3 linked regions of the Actinoplanes teichomyceticus ATCC 31121 genome follow. The protein of the gene in region 3 interacts with the protein of the main gene of each other region in a pairwise test. Links are inferred from orthologs where the notes say so. Each region holds a gene or a part of one and is shown on either strand. Other genes may lie near its edges.

Region 1 (4,592 bases), 3.7 Mb from region 3 along the record:
GAATTCCGGGTTCGGCTCGGTGTGCAGGCTCGGCGGCAGCTGGCCGTGCTGCAGCGCCAGGACCGTCTTGATGACCCCGGCGATGCCCGAGCCCGCCTCGACGTGGCCGATGTTCGGCTTGAGCGAGCCGATCAGGCACGGGTCCCCGGGAGCGCGCCCGGCGCCGAACACCCCGGCGAGCGCCTGGGCCTCCTCGCGGTCACCCACGGGGGTGCCGGTGCCGTGCGCCTCGACGTAGTCCACGGTCGCCGGGTCGATGCCGGCCCGCTGGTACGTCTGCGCCAGCATGTGGATCTGAGCGTCGCCGCGAGGGGCCATCATGCCGTCGGAGCGGCCGTCCTGGAAGGCGCCGGAGCCACGGATCAGGGCCAGGACCCGGTCGCCGTCGCGGCGGGCGTCGGCAAGCCGCTTGAGCACGAGCACCCCGGCGCCCTCACCGCGGCCGTAGCCGTCGGCGGTCCTGTCGAAGGCCTTGCTGCGCCCGTCGGGGGCGGTCGCGCCGGCCGCATCGAGCGCGACCATCAGCGCGGGGGTGGCCATGATGTTGACGCCGCCGACCAGCGCGACCGGGGTCTCGCCGGTGCACAGGCTCCGGCAGGCCAGGTGCAACGCGGTCAGCGAGCCGGCACAGGCGGTGTCGACGGCCATGCTGGCTCCGCGCAGGTCCAGGAAGTAGGAGATGCGGTTGGCGATGCCGTAGTAGGTGGTGCCGTTGACCGCCCACGCGCCGGTGCGGGTGAGGTCTTCGAGCAGGCGGCGGCCGTAGTCGTTGGAGTTCGCGGCGACGTACACGCCGGCGTCGGTGCCGCGCAGCGACAGCGGGGGCAGCCCCGCGTGGTGCAGCGCCTCCCACGCGAGTTCCAGCATGATCCGCTGCTGCGGGTCCAGGAAGTCGGCTTCGCGCGGGGAGATGCCGAAGAAATCAGCGTCGAAGCCCTCGATGTCGTCGAGGAAAGCGCCTTTGCGGGTGGTGCTGCGCAAAATGGCGGTGGCCTGCGGATTGCTCGCGGCGTAGGGATCCCATCGTTTGGCGGGCATGTCGGCGACGGCGGTACGCCCGCCGGCGAGAAAGGCCCAGAATTTCTCCAGGGAGTCGAGATCGGGGGCGAACCGGCAACTCATTCCGATGATGGCCACGGCATCCGGGAATTCCCCATCCTGGCTCACGTTCCGGCTCCTCTCAGGGCACAAGCCGACCCGAAATGGTTCCCGGCCGGTCACGGTGTGCGGGGCTTGCGGCGCACCGACTGCGAAACATCGTGCGCCGCCGGCAACCGGCCGGGCATCTCCGTGAGTGCGCAGCAGCACGAGGCTGTCCAGCAATTCCGGAGACGCATTTTCGCGGTGCCTTTCCTAACGTTTGCGGTGACCCGCAGCAGAGAGGGAGACAGCACATGTCCGTGACTGCGTCGAGGGCCGGGCGGCCGGAGGTGGTGCCGTGGCCCGACGAGCTGGCGGAGCGTTATGTGGCCCGCGGTTACTGGGAACAACGGCCGCTGGGCGCCTATCTGGACGACGCGGCGGCCGGCCGCCCGGGGACGATCTGTCTCGTCGACGGCGACGTGTCATTGACCTTCGCCGAGCTGGTGTCGCGGGTGGACGGCGCGGCCCAACGGTTACACGGTCTCGGTCTGCGCGCCGGTGACCGGGTCATCGTGCAGCTGCCGAACTGCTGGGAGTTCGTGGTCATCGCGCTGGCCTGTTTCCGCAGTGGGGTGGTGCCGGTGATGGCGCTGCCCGCGCACCGGCGGCAGGAGCTGACCGCGATTGCCCGGCTCACCGAGGCGCGGGCGCTGCTGGTGGCGGGCACGGTCCGCGGTTTCGACCACGAGCAGCTGGCGCACGAGGTCGCCGCCGCGGTGCCCGGCCTGCGGCACGTCGCGGTGACCGGACGCCGGAACCGGCCGGACAGCCTCGACCTGGTGGCGCTGTGCGCGCCGGCCGGCGACACCAGCGCTCGCGCCGCGGCCCCGGATCCCGGTGACGTGGCGTTGTTCCTGCTGTCCGGCGGTACCACCGGGCGACCCAAGCTCATCCCGCGCACGCACAACGACTACGCGTACATGATGCGCACGGCCGCGCGGATCTGCGGCGCCGGGCCGGACACGGTGTATCTGGCGGTGCTGCCGCTCGCGCACGGCTATCCGATGGCCGGGCCGGGCATCCTGGGCACGCTGGTCAGCGGCGGGCGCATCGTGATCCTGGCCTCGCCCGCACCGCAGCGGGCGCTGGCCGCGATCGCCGAGCACCGGGTCACGATGACCTCGCTCGTGCCGGCTGCCGTCATCCGCTGGCTGGACCACCTGGCCGGCTCCCCCGCCGCCGACCTGGATTCGCTGGACCTGGTGCAGGTGGCCGGGTCGCGGCTGCCCGACGAGGTGGCCGCCCGGGTCACGCCCGCGCTGGGCGCCCGGCTGCAGCAGGTGTACGGAATGGCCGAGGGTTTGCTGTGCATGACCAGGCCCGGCGATCCCGACGCGGTGGTGCACCACACGCAGGGCCGGCCGATCTGTCCCGACGACGAGCTGCTGCTGGTCGACGAGGACGGGACGCCGGTGCCGATCGGGGAACCCGGGATTCTGCTGACCCGAGGGCCGTACACGCCGCTCGGTTACTACCGCGAGCCGGAGCTGACCGCGGCGGCGTACCCGCCCGGCGGCTGGTATCGCACCGGGGACGTGGTGCGGCTGCGCGCCGACGGCAACCTGGTGATCGAGGGCCGCGACAAGGATCTCATCAACCGCGGCGGCGAGAAGATCGCCGCGGAGGAGGTGGAGAACTTCGCCCACCAGCTGGCCACGGTGAGCCAGGCCGCCGCGGTGGCGATGCCGGATCCTGAGCTCGGCGAAGCCGTCTGCCTGTACGTCGTGCCGCGCGCGGGCAGCACGGTCACGTTGGCGCAGGTGCGCGACGTCATGCGCGAGGCCGGGGTGGCGGCGTTCAAGCTGCCCGAGCGGCTAGAGCTGGTGGACAGCCTCCCGGTCACCGCCATCGGCAAGGTCGACAAGAAGGCGCTGCGGGCCGACATCGCGCGGCGCCGGCACCCCTGAACCCCCGAGGAGAACGATGTTCACCGATGTGGACCCGGCGGATCTGGAGCCGCAGGATTTCGCCGCGCTGCTCCGGCGCACCCCTGCCGCGGAGCTGAAGGCGGCGATGGCGGGTGCGCACCGCCGTACCGTGCTGAACGGCATTTTCGCCCGGATGCCCGGACTGCTGCGCCAAGACCGAGCGGGCACCCTGTCCGCGGTCATCCACTGGTGCGTGACCGGGCGTCCCGACGGCGGCGCCGACACCTACGAACTGGTCATCGCCGATGGTGTGTGCACGCTGTCGGACCGGCCCCGCCACGAACCGCGGCTGACGCTGACCCTGGGCGCGATGGAGCTGCTCGGCTTGGTCGCGGGCCGCTCCAGTCCGGTGTCCATGCTGGTGCTCGGCCGGCTCAAAGCGCGCGGGGACATGGCGCTGACCGTCCGCGTACCCGCGCTGTTCGAAATCCCCGCGCCCTGACCCGGGCCGGGCTGAAACGAAGGAGAACAGGTGCGCATCCTGGTAACGGGTGGGGCGGGTTTCATCGGATCGCATTTCGTGCGCGCGACCCTGCGCGGGCAGCTGCCCGGATCGGCCGGCAGTCAGGTCACCGTGCTGGACAAGCTGACGTACTCGGGCAACCTGGCCAATCTCGCGCCGGTCGCCGGGGTGGACGGTTACCGGTTCGTGCACGGTGACACCTGCGATCCGGAGGTGGTCGACCGGGCGGTCGCGGGCCAGGACGTCGTCGTGCATTTCGCCGCGGAGACGCACGTGGACCGCTCGCTGGTCGCGGCGGACCAGTTCGTCCGGACCAACGTCCTCGGCACCCAGACCCTGCTGGAGGCGGCGCTGCGGCACAGGGTACGCCGGTTCGTGCACGTGTCCACGGACGAGGTGTACGGCTCCATCGAGCACGGTTCGTGGACCGAGCAGACCCCGCTGTCGCCCAACGTGCCGTACGCGGCGGCCAAGGCCGGCTCCGATGTGCTGGCGCTGGCGTATCACCGCTCGTTCGGGCTGGACGTGTGTGTGACGCGGTGCACCAACAACTACGGGCCGTACCAGTTTCCGGAGAAGGTGATCCCGCTGTTCGTCACCAATCTGCTCGACGCCCGGCGGGTTCCACTGTACGGCGACGGGCGCAACCGCCGCGACTGGCTGCACGTGGCCGATCACTGCCGGGGCATCCAACTCGTGCTGCAGGACGGCCGGGCCGGCGAGGTGTACCACATCGGCGGCGGCACGGAGCTGAGCAACATCGAGCTGACCGGGCGGCTGCTCGAGGCGTGCGGCGCCGGCTGGGACGCCGTGGATCGGGTGCCGGACCGGCAGGGACACGACCGGCGCTACTCGCTGGACACCACCAAGATCACCCGCGAGCTGGGGTACCGGCCGCAGATCGACTTCACCGAGGGGCTGGCCGCCACCGTCGCCTGGTACCGGGAGAACCGGGCGTGGTGGGAGCCCCTGCGTGAGCGGGCCACGGCCCGGCAACGACGCCCCGAACCCACCTTCCACTGAGGCACACAAAGGAGATCGCCATGCCGAGCATCATC
Region 2 (4,551 bases), 2.0 Mb from region 3 along the record:
GCTGTCGCCGGGCGCGGTGCCCCACTTCTCCGAGATGTTCGGCCTGCCCGCCGAGAGAGTCCGCGCGACGGCCACGCACGGCCGGGCCGGCGCACCGGTGCACGGCGGCCGTCCGGTCGTGCTCTACTCGCCCGGTCTGGGCGGCGACCGCGGCACCAGCACCGTCCTCGCCGAGGAGCTGGTGAGCCACGGCTACATCGTGGTCACCATCGACCACACCCACGACGCCAGCGAGGTCGAGTTCCCGGACGGGCGGGTCGAGGTGGCGGCCATCCCGCCCGACATCGACGAGCAGATCATCGCCCAAGTCGTCGCGGTTCGTGAGGCCGACACCCGGTTCGTCCTCGACCAGCTGGCCGTCGTCAACGCCGGTGGCAACCCCGACGCGGGGAACCGCCGGCTTCCCATCGGACTGCGGGGCGCATTCGACCTGAACCGGATCGGCATGTTCGGTCACTCACTCGGTGGCAGCACCGCCGCCGCCACGATGCACCACGACCGGCGGATCAAGGCCGGGGTCAACCTGGACGGCACACTCGTCGGCGCGGCCGCCGTCGCGGGCTCCGACCGGCCGTTCCTGCTGCTGAGCAGCGACCACGGCACCGACCCGGAGGACCCGACCTGGGACGCGTTCTGGACGAGCCAGCGGGGCTGGAAACGTGAGCTGAGCCTGACCGGCTCGGTCCACGGCTCGTTCAACGACGGCCAGGTGCTGTACCCGCAGGCCGCCCCGGAGATCGGCCTCACCCCCGAGCAGCTCGCCGGAATGGTCGGCACGCTGCGCCCGCAGCGTTCCGTCACCATCCAGCGCGACTACCTCCGGGCCTTCTTCGACCAGCACCTGCGGGGCCGGCGCAGCCGGCTGATGTGCGGCGCGGACCCGCGCTACCCCGAGATCCGTTTCGTCCGGTAACGCCGGTCAGCCGAGCGGGGCGTTCATCGCACGGGCGAGCAACGCGTCCCGGGAGCCGGCGCCGTCGCCTGCCGGCCAAGCCCGCATGGCGGCGTTCAGGCAGGCCACGGCGCAGGCGACGAGGGGCCCGGGGCGGGGGGTCGCGATCGGCGGGCAGGTCACCCGGCAGGCGGGCGGCGTCCAGCGGGACGAGCAGCTCCTCCCGGGCCTGCTGCTTTTCCCGGTGGCGGGCACATCCAGGGCGCCCTGGAGACCGACCCGGCCGACGTCGTCGCCACCTCCACCGTGCTCGCCGAGGCGCCGGGGCCGCTGGGCCTGGCGTTCGTCGGCATCCTGCACGCCGACCGCGCCGGTGAGCTGGCGCAGAGGCTGCGCCCCGCGGCCGCCGCGCCGGTGATCCTCAACCACGGCTCGATCTCCACGCCACGGGTGAACCGCGCCCGGGGACCGACTCCGCGGCCGGCGACCGATCCGGAACGGCTCGACGCCGCGATCCGCCGTAGCAGTACTAGCCGGCAGCGGCCGGGGGCAGCCCGCCGTCCCCGTCGACGATCGTGTCCGGCGTGCCGTCCTCGTCGAGGTCCACCATCGTCAGGTCGACCTTGCCGTCACCGTCGGTGTCGAACTGGAACAGGTCCGGCTTGCCGTCGCCGTCGGTGTCCGACACCCAGACGTCGGTCCGGCCGTCGCCGTTGGCGTCGCTGGTCATCAGGTCGACGCGGTCGTCGCCCCGGGTCTGCACGACCTCCTGCGGCTCACTCATATCGTCTCCTCCAGTCGGGTGCGGCACCGCGCGTCCGCCGATGCCGGCTCTACCGGGACGGATCGTCCGGCACAACCGCCACATCAGTACCCGGCGCGCGCAAGGCCAGTCGCCCCGCCTGTGACGGGTGTCGCTTCTGGCCCGTCCGGCCGGGGGTAACGTACGCCGTCGTGGATATCGCGGCAGACGGCACGGAGCACCTGTTCACCAGCAGCGGAGGCGGTGCGCTCGCCGAGCGGATGGGCATCGTGATCACCGAGGCGACGGCCGAGCGGGTCGTCGGCACGATGCCGGTCGAGGGCAACACCCAGCCGTACGGGCTGCTGCACGGCGGGGCGTCCTGTGTGCTCGCCGAGACACTCGGCTCGGTCGGCGCGGTGCTGCACGGGCAGACCGTGGACCGGCCGTTCGCGGTCGGGGTGGACATCAACGCCACCCACCACAAGGCGGCCCGCTCCGGGCTGGTGACCGGGACGGCGGTGCCGGTGCATCGCGGCCGGGCGGTCGCGACGTACGAGGTGGTCCTGGAGGACGAGGCCGGTGACCGGGTCTGCACCGCCCGCATCACCTGTCTGCTGCGCGGCGCCTGAACCGGCGGCGATCGATGGCCGATCCTTGACGGTTCCGCGTACGTTTGCAGCGTGACCGGAGTACCACAGCACGCGTTCGACGACGCCACGCAGATCCTCACCTGCGCTTTCAGTGGTGACAGCGAGGCTGTGGCCAGCACCTTCGACGCGGTCGTCGACCGGGACGGGGTGGTCGGCGCCTGGGACGTCGCGTGGTGCCTGGCCGCCACCATGGTCGGGGACCTGCCCGGCGGCGGTGGCTGGACGCTGGACTTCCCGGGCATCGACGACGCCCGCTATGACAAGCGCTGGGTCGCCCGGTTCGTCAGTGCCTACGTCAACGGCGACTTCCCCACCGGCGAGGCCCTCTTCGGCGCGGCGATCGCCGACGGCCAGCTGCCGGAGTGCCTGCTCGCCCTGGCCGGCTCCACCGTCGCGACCCTGCGGCACCGCGCCGCCTGACGGCCGGCGCGCAGCGCACCTGTGGCACCGGTGTCACGACTTCTTGTGGTAGAGCGCTTTCGCATACTGCGTCGCGGCGGCGGTGTTGTACATCGACGCCAGTGACATGAAGAACGAGTTGTCGGCGATGGCCCGGGACGCCTGAGCGGTCCCGGAGTATCGGATGTCAGCCTCCGCTTCGGACAGGCCACGTGCCTTGAACTGCCGGCGCATCGCGGTCTGGCCGGTGCGGAAGGCCTCGGCGGCCTCCTCGGCGTTCCGCATGTAGGACATCGCCTTCTCGCTCAGGGCTTCGGCAAGGTTGTAGGCCGTCTGTTCGGCCTCGTTGGTGAAGGTGTGCACGACGCTGTGCCTCCTCGCAAGCCGGGTCAACACGGACCGATCCCGATAACACTCTGATCGAGCTGACGGCGGCCTTCAAGGGGCGACCCCCGCCTGTGGACAGCCGAGGCGCCAGGGGTCACGGCCGGCGATCCGAGGCGGCGGACGCCGTCGTCACGGCGGTGGCCGGGTTTGTGCCGCGGACCGATCCGTGGCCTGTCATGTCCAGCTGAGTGGCGCGGCGTAGAGGGCGCGGGCGGCGTGCCGTGAATGGGCAACGCCGGCCCGGTTCGCATCCGGTCACCCGGATCGTTCGGTCAGTGCTCCCTGCCGGTCTCGCGGCGCCGCCTGTCCTCGGCGTCCGCGATGCCGTGCGCCACCGCCAGCCTGATCACCCGGTACAGCACAGCGATACCCAGCAGGCCGAGCAACACCGGCCCGATGATCCCCGCATCCATGTTCTGAGGCTAGGTCACGCGCACCTCAGCAGCTCACATACGAGAACACCGCCGGTGCCGCCGCGGGTGCGGGCCACCGGCTCCGGCGCAGGGCGGGATCACCGAACGCTGTGAGAGCGGTCACGAAGCTGATGCTCCTGCGGTGAGGAGGCTGATCGAGGCGCGTAGCGAAGGGTGAACTGTGATGGCGATCATGGGCGCTCCGCCATCGCCGGAGATCGACTTCCCGGGCCGGCCGAGCCGGGAAACGACGAAGCCCCCAGCCGCGTTTCCGCAGGTGAGGGCTTGCGTTCTGAGTTTTGCTGAAGAGTGGCCAGGGGCGGGGTCGAACCGCCGACCTTCCGATTTTCAGTCGGACGCTCGTACCAACTGAGCTACCTGGCCGTGCTTGGTGTTGCGGTCCTGACGGGACTTGAACCCGCGACCTCCGCCTTGACAGGGCGGCGAGCACTCCAACTGCTCCACAGGACCTTGCTATTCACTTGCTCTGGTGTGTCAGCGACTTGCACCGCTAACTTACCAGTACCCCCAACGGGATTCGAACCCGTGCTACCGCCTTGAAAGGGCGGCGTCCTAGGCCACTAGACGATGAGGGCAACTCCGCCATCATTGCACATCGAGCTGGCTGCTCGATCGGCAACGTTTGGTGGCCTTCGCCCCAACCGCGCCCCGTTGAGGCCTGCAAAGCATATGTGATCCACCGAGCGGTCTCCAAATCGGGACCCCCCTTTTCTCTCGCAAGCCCTTGACCAGGGAAAACGTGAGAAGGTCAGACGGAGGCGAGGAGCTGGACCGCCTCGGCGAGCCCGGTCAGCCGGGTGATGCCGGGCGGAAGTTCGTCGCCCGGCCAGCCCGGACCGGCCGCCGCGACCACCAGCGGTGGGTGCGGAGCGTCCCGGACGCGGGTGAGCTGATCCACCGATCCGGTGGCCGCGCACTGCGACCAGAGCACCACCGCGGCCGGGCCGGTCCGCCCGATCGCGTCCAGCAGCGCCTGCGGCGGCACCCGGGCGCCGAGGAGACGGCTCGGCACGCCGGCGTCGGCCAGCGCCGCGGCGAGCGCCT
Region 3 (4,313 bases):
CGCCCGGTCAGGCGCAGGCTCTGGACCCGCTCGCCGGTGACGCCGTCCATGAGGCACAGCTCGTCGATGTGGACCGCCACGGCCCGTACCGCGTCACCGACACCGAGCCGGTCCAACGCGTGGAAGCCGTTCGGCCCGATCTGGATGCCCGCGCCCAGCTCGCCGAGAGCGGGCCGGCGTTCCAGGACGACCGCGCGGTGACCCCGGCGGACCACGCTCAGCGCGGCGGCCAGCCCGCCGATGCCGCCACCGGCGATCAGCACCGTGCTCACGTGCCGGCCAGCGACGGGAGCCGGCGTGCGCCGGTGGTCAGTCCGGTCAGCGCGTCCCGGAGGATGCTCAGGCCGTCCTCGGTCAGCACGGATTCGGCGTGGAACTGCATGGAGCCGAAGAACGGCCCGCGCAATGCGTGGATCTCACCGGTGGTCGCATCCCGGCTGATCTCGACCGTTCCGGCGACGGTGTCGGCGCGGGTCATCCGCGGCGGGCAGCGCAGCGCGAACGTGTTGTAGAAGCCGGCCCGGACCGGCCGGCCGAACAGGTTGATCTCCCGTTGCGCGCCCTGGTGCGGGACGTCGCAGCGGATCAGGTCGAATCCGAGCAGGGAGCCGAGGATCTGGTGGCTCAGGCAGACCGCGAGGAACGGCTTGCGTGTGCCGAGCAGTTCCCGCACGCCGTCGCGCAGCCGGGCGATCCTGGGATGGCCGGTGTGCCGTGGATCGCCCGGCCCGGGCCCCATCAGGACCAGATCGTGTCCGGCGAAGGTGTAGGGCTGATCGAACCGGCGCACCCGGACGGTCAGGCCGAGCGAGCGCAGCAACTGATCGAGCATCGCGGTGAAGGTGTCCTCGGCGTCCACCACCAGGACGCTGCGACCGGCGAGCTCGGCCACGTGCGGGCGAGGGGCGGGCGCCGGGCGTAGCCAGTGCGCGGCGATCCTCTCGTTGCGCCGCGCCAGCGCGTGCCGGACCGCGGGATGCGCGGCGAACCGGTTCCGGGGCTTGAGCGCGGCCAGCAGTCCCGCCGCCTTCGCCCGGGTCTCGGCCACCTCGGCGTGCGGATCGGAATGCCGCACCAGGGTCGCGCCGACGTCGATGCGCAGGTGACCGGCCCGGTCGATGTCGGCGGTCCGGATCAGGACGGCCGAGTCGAGAAGCCGGCCGCCCGCCGCGTCCCGGCCGATGAGGGCGGCCACCCCGCTGTAGTATCCGCGGCCCTCCGGCTCGTGGCGGTCGATGACCCGGCAGGCGTTCTCCACCGGGCTACCGGTGACCGTCGGGGCGAACAGCGTCTCGCGCAGGATCTCCCGCACGTCGCGCCCGGTCCGGCCGGTGATGTGGTACTCGGTGTGCGCCAGCCGCGCCATCTCCTTCAGGCCGGGGCCGGTCGCGCGTACGTCGTCGCAGATCCGGGCCATCATCTTCAGTTCCTCGTCGAGCACCATGTACAGCTCGTCGGACTCCTTGCCGTCGGCGAGGAACTCCAGCAGCGACCGGAGGTCGGGTCCGGAACCCGGGTAGCGGTAGGTGCCGCTGACCGGGTTCATCGCGGCCACTCCGCCGGCCAGGCTGAGGTGCCGCTCCGGAGTCGCGCCGACGAGGATGCGTTCCGGGGTGTGCACGAGGAACGTCCAGTACGCGCCCTGCTCACCGGCCACCAGCCGGCGGAAGAACGCCAGCGCCGCGCCCGGGGTGTGGCCGCCGATGTCGGCGCGGAAGGATCGCTTGATGACGAAGTTCGCGCCCTCGCCCCGCCCGATCTCCTCGTCGATGACGCGCCGCACGGTCGCGGCGTATCCGGCGTCGTCCGGCTCGAACCGGGCGTCGTGCAGGGTGACGGAGACGTCCTCGATCCCGGACAGCGCCTCGGTCAGCGGGACGGCGCCCTGCTCGCGGACCGCCATCGCCAGCAGCGGCGCGCCGTCGTCGGGCGCGAGGTAGCCGCGCTCCCGGACCTGCCGGTACGGGATCAGCGCCAGCACCTCGTGCCCGCGCCGCCCGCCCGGCGCCGAGGGCACCGGCAGGTCGTCGAGGCTGTCCACCTCGGACAGCTCACCCAGCAGGATCTCCAGGTCGCCGGCGGCCGCCGACTCCGGCCGGTGCAGCAGGGCGTACGCCGGCTCCCGGCCCGCCAGGACCCGGCGCAGCAGGTCGTGCCCGGTCATCCGCGGGTCTCCGGCGCCGCGCCGAGGTCCGCGAGCAGCCGGTCGGTGGTGGCCACCACGGCGCAGCGCCCCGCGGCGTAGTCCAGGGCCATCCGGTGGTGCTGCGGCGTGAAGTCGGCGACCGCGTCCGCGGCCAGGAACGGCTGGATGTCGTGGGTGAAAGCCTCACAGGCCGTCATCAGGACGCCTACGTGGGCGTACACGCCGCACACCAGCAGCTGGTCGCGCCCGCTGCGGCGCATCCCCGCCAACAGGTCGGTGCGGTGGAAGGCGCTGTACCGCCACTTGGTGAGGATCCAGTCGCCCGGCGCCGGGGCTAGCCCGTCGACGACCTCGCGATGCGCCGGGTCGGCGGTCATCCCCGGACCCCAGAAGTCCGCGAGCAGCCCGCGCTGCCGTGGGGTCATGCCGCCGGGCTGCATCGTGTACGCCACCGGCGTCCCCGCACGCGCGCAGGCCCGCCGCAGCCGGATCACGTTGCCGGTCAGCTCGGCCAGCGGCGAGCAGTCCGTGGGAAAGGCCCGGAGGAAGTACTTCTGCATGTCGTGGATCAGCAGAACCGCCCGGGCCGGGTCGGGTGTCCAGGCAGCGATCCGCCCGGGGAGCTCGTCGGCGCCGGGCATGGGGTACGACTCGATGACTGGTAGGCCTGCCACTGTTCTCCCTCTTGTTCTGGGCCGGCTGGACGTCGCTCAGACGCCGAGCGTCGCGCCGCCGTCGACGGTGAGCGTCTGCAGCGTGATGTGTCCGGCCCGGTCCGACAGCAGAAAAGCCGTCGCCTCGGCCACGTCCTCGGGCGTCGCGATCTTGCCCAGCGGGATGCCGAGGCGGTACTCCGAGGGCGTACCGTCGATGGAGGTGCGCGGGCCCTGCCCGGCGCTCCACAGCTGGCTGAGCATCGGCGTGCCGGTCGAGCCCGGCGCGACCACGTTGCACCGGATGCCGTGCCGGGCCACTTCCAGACCCAGCGATTTGGTGAACATCGCGACCGCGGCCTTGGAGGCGGCGTAGGCCGCCATGCCGGTCCGTGGCGTGTCCGCGGCGTTCGACGCGATCGTCACCACCGCTCCGGAGCCGCGCCGCACCATCGCGGCCACCACGGCCCGTGACACGAGGAAGACCCCGTTGACGTTGGCCGCGAAGGTGTCGTGCCAGTCCTGCTCCGCGTACGAGATCACCTCGCCCGTGCGCAGCACACCCGACGCGTTGACCAACAGGTCGATCGGGCCGAGGTCGCGTTCGATCGCGGTCACCGCCGCGGCGACCTCGGCACTGGAGGAGACGTCCGCCGGGAACGCCCGGACCGGCAGTCCGTCCGCCTGGTGCCGTCTCCCGGCCGATCGGAGCGCCTCCCGGTCGCGGTCCACCGCCGCGACCGTGGCTCCCCGGGCGGCCAGGGTCCGGGCCACCGCCGCGCCGATGCCGCCCGCCGCGCCGGTCACCAGGGCGATCTTGCCGGCGAAGTCCACCGTGGTCATGCCGTCCTCTCCATGATCTCCGCGACGCCGGTCAGGCCGGCCAGCGGGCGCCGGCCGGCACGTCGATGGCGAAGTCGTCCGCCAGCACCCGGCCGAGCTCCCGCTGGTCGCGCAGCGCACGGACCCTGCGGGCCCCGTCCGGGGTCACCTCGATCAGCCGCATGCCGATGACGATCAGATGTCCCCGCGGCCTGGCGATGCCGACGTACAGGTTCTGCCGCGCGGGCGAGCGCGGGTTCGTTGCGACGTGCCAGTTCATCGGGAAGATGTCGATCTCCTCGAACGGTTCCAGCGTGAACTCGTACTGGTCGTCCCAGGCGGCGCCCCGGACGGCTTGCAGCGCCCACAGGTCGGAGGCCTCGGGGCGAGGCCGCCGGCGCAGCCGGAAACGCCGTCCGCTCTGGACCGACTCGGCGCCGTCCACCAGCGGAATCGCCTCCAGCAGGGCGGTGGTCGACCCGAAGCCCACGTCGGCGATGTACGGCACCGGCGCGCCGGGCACGTCCACCCGCAGCAGCAGGTGGGTGCGCGGCAGCCTGGTCACGGCGCGGGCCAGGACCCGGCCGGTCAGATAGGTGACCCGGAAGCCGATCGCCCGCAGGGCCGCGGCGAGCAGGATGTTGTGCTCGTAGCAGGCCCCGCCCCGACGGCCGCGCACCATCTTGTCCGCC

The links.
Region 1: the proteins of ACTEI_RS09835 (region 3) and ACTEI_RS25515 interact in binary tests that used the Escherichia coli proteins (3 or more experiments, as listed by UniProt). The link is inferred for Actinoplanes teichomyceticus ATCC 31121 from one-to-one orthologs.
Region 2: the proteins of ACTEI_RS09835 (region 3) and ACTEI_RS00715 interact in binary tests that used the Escherichia coli proteins (3 or more experiments, as listed by UniProt). The link is inferred for Actinoplanes teichomyceticus ATCC 31121 from one-to-one orthologs.

The regions. Positions count from the first base shown.
Region 1 is NZ_CP023865.1:5,829,921-5,834,512, forward strand. What follows is about bases 736-3,722. They hold ACTEI_RS25515 ((2,3-dihydroxybenzoyl)adenylate synthase), read left to right. Parts: upstream 736-1,394; coding sequence 1,395-3,050; downstream 3,051-3,722. Other genes in these bases: ACTEI_RS25510 (type I polyketide synthase), read right to left, coding at 736-1,167; ACTEI_RS25520 (SCP2 sterol-binding domain-containing protein), read left to right, coding at 3,079-3,513; rfbB (dTDP-glucose 4,6-dehydratase), read left to right, coding at 3,544-3,722. Outside these bases: more of ACTEI_RS25510, read right to left, coding at 1-735; more of rfbB, read left to right, coding at 3,723-4,557; ACTEI_RS25530 (class I SAM-dependent methyltransferase), read left to right, coding at 4,578-4,592. UniProt on the Escherichia coli protein: Involved in the biosynthesis of the siderophore enterobactin (enterochelin), which is a macrocyclic trimeric lactone of N-(2,3-dihydroxybenzoyl)-serine.
Region 2 is NZ_CP023865.1:159,556-164,106, forward strand. What follows is about bases 645-3,590. They hold ACTEI_RS00715 (hotdog fold thioesterase), read left to right. Parts: upstream 645-1,915; coding sequence 1,916-2,266; downstream 2,267-3,590. Other genes in these bases: ACTEI_RS00700 (alpha/beta hydrolase family protein), read left to right, coding at 645-913; ACTEI_RS00705 (hypothetical protein), read right to left, coding at 920-1,321; ACTEI_RS00710 (hypothetical protein), read right to left, coding at 1,422-1,676; ACTEI_RS00720 (hypothetical protein), read left to right, coding at 2,318-2,707; ACTEI_RS00725 (hypothetical protein), read right to left, coding at 2,741-3,049. Also shown: more of ACTEI_RS00700, read left to right, coding at 1-644; ACTEI_RS00745 (MerR family transcriptional regulator), read right to left, coding at 4,256-4,551. UniProt on the Escherichia coli protein: Required for optimal enterobactin synthesis. Acts as a proofreading enzyme that prevents EntB misacylation by hydrolyzing the thioester bound existing between EntB and wrongly charged molecules.
Region 3 is NZ_CP023865.1:2,159,382-2,163,694, reverse strand. Bases 991-3,698 are described here. They hold ACTEI_RS09835 (isochorismatase family protein), read right to left. Parts: upstream 2,821-3,698; coding sequence 2,161-2,820; downstream 991-2,160. Other genes in these bases: ACTEI_RS09825 (arylamine N-acetyltransferase family protein), read right to left, coding at 3,674-3,698; ACTEI_RS09830 (2,3-dihydro-2,3-dihydroxybenzoate dehydrogenase), read right to left, coding at 2,857-3,642; ACTEI_RS09840 (anthranilate synthase family protein), read right to left, coding at 991-2,164. Also shown: ACTEI_RS09845 (3-hydroxybenzoate 6-monooxygenase), read right to left, coding at 1-272; more of ACTEI_RS09840, read right to left, coding at 269-990; more of ACTEI_RS09825, read right to left, coding at 3,699-4,313. UniProt on the Escherichia coli protein: Involved in the biosynthesis of the siderophore enterobactin (enterochelin), which is a macrocyclic trimeric lactone of N-(2,3-dihydroxybenzoyl)-serine.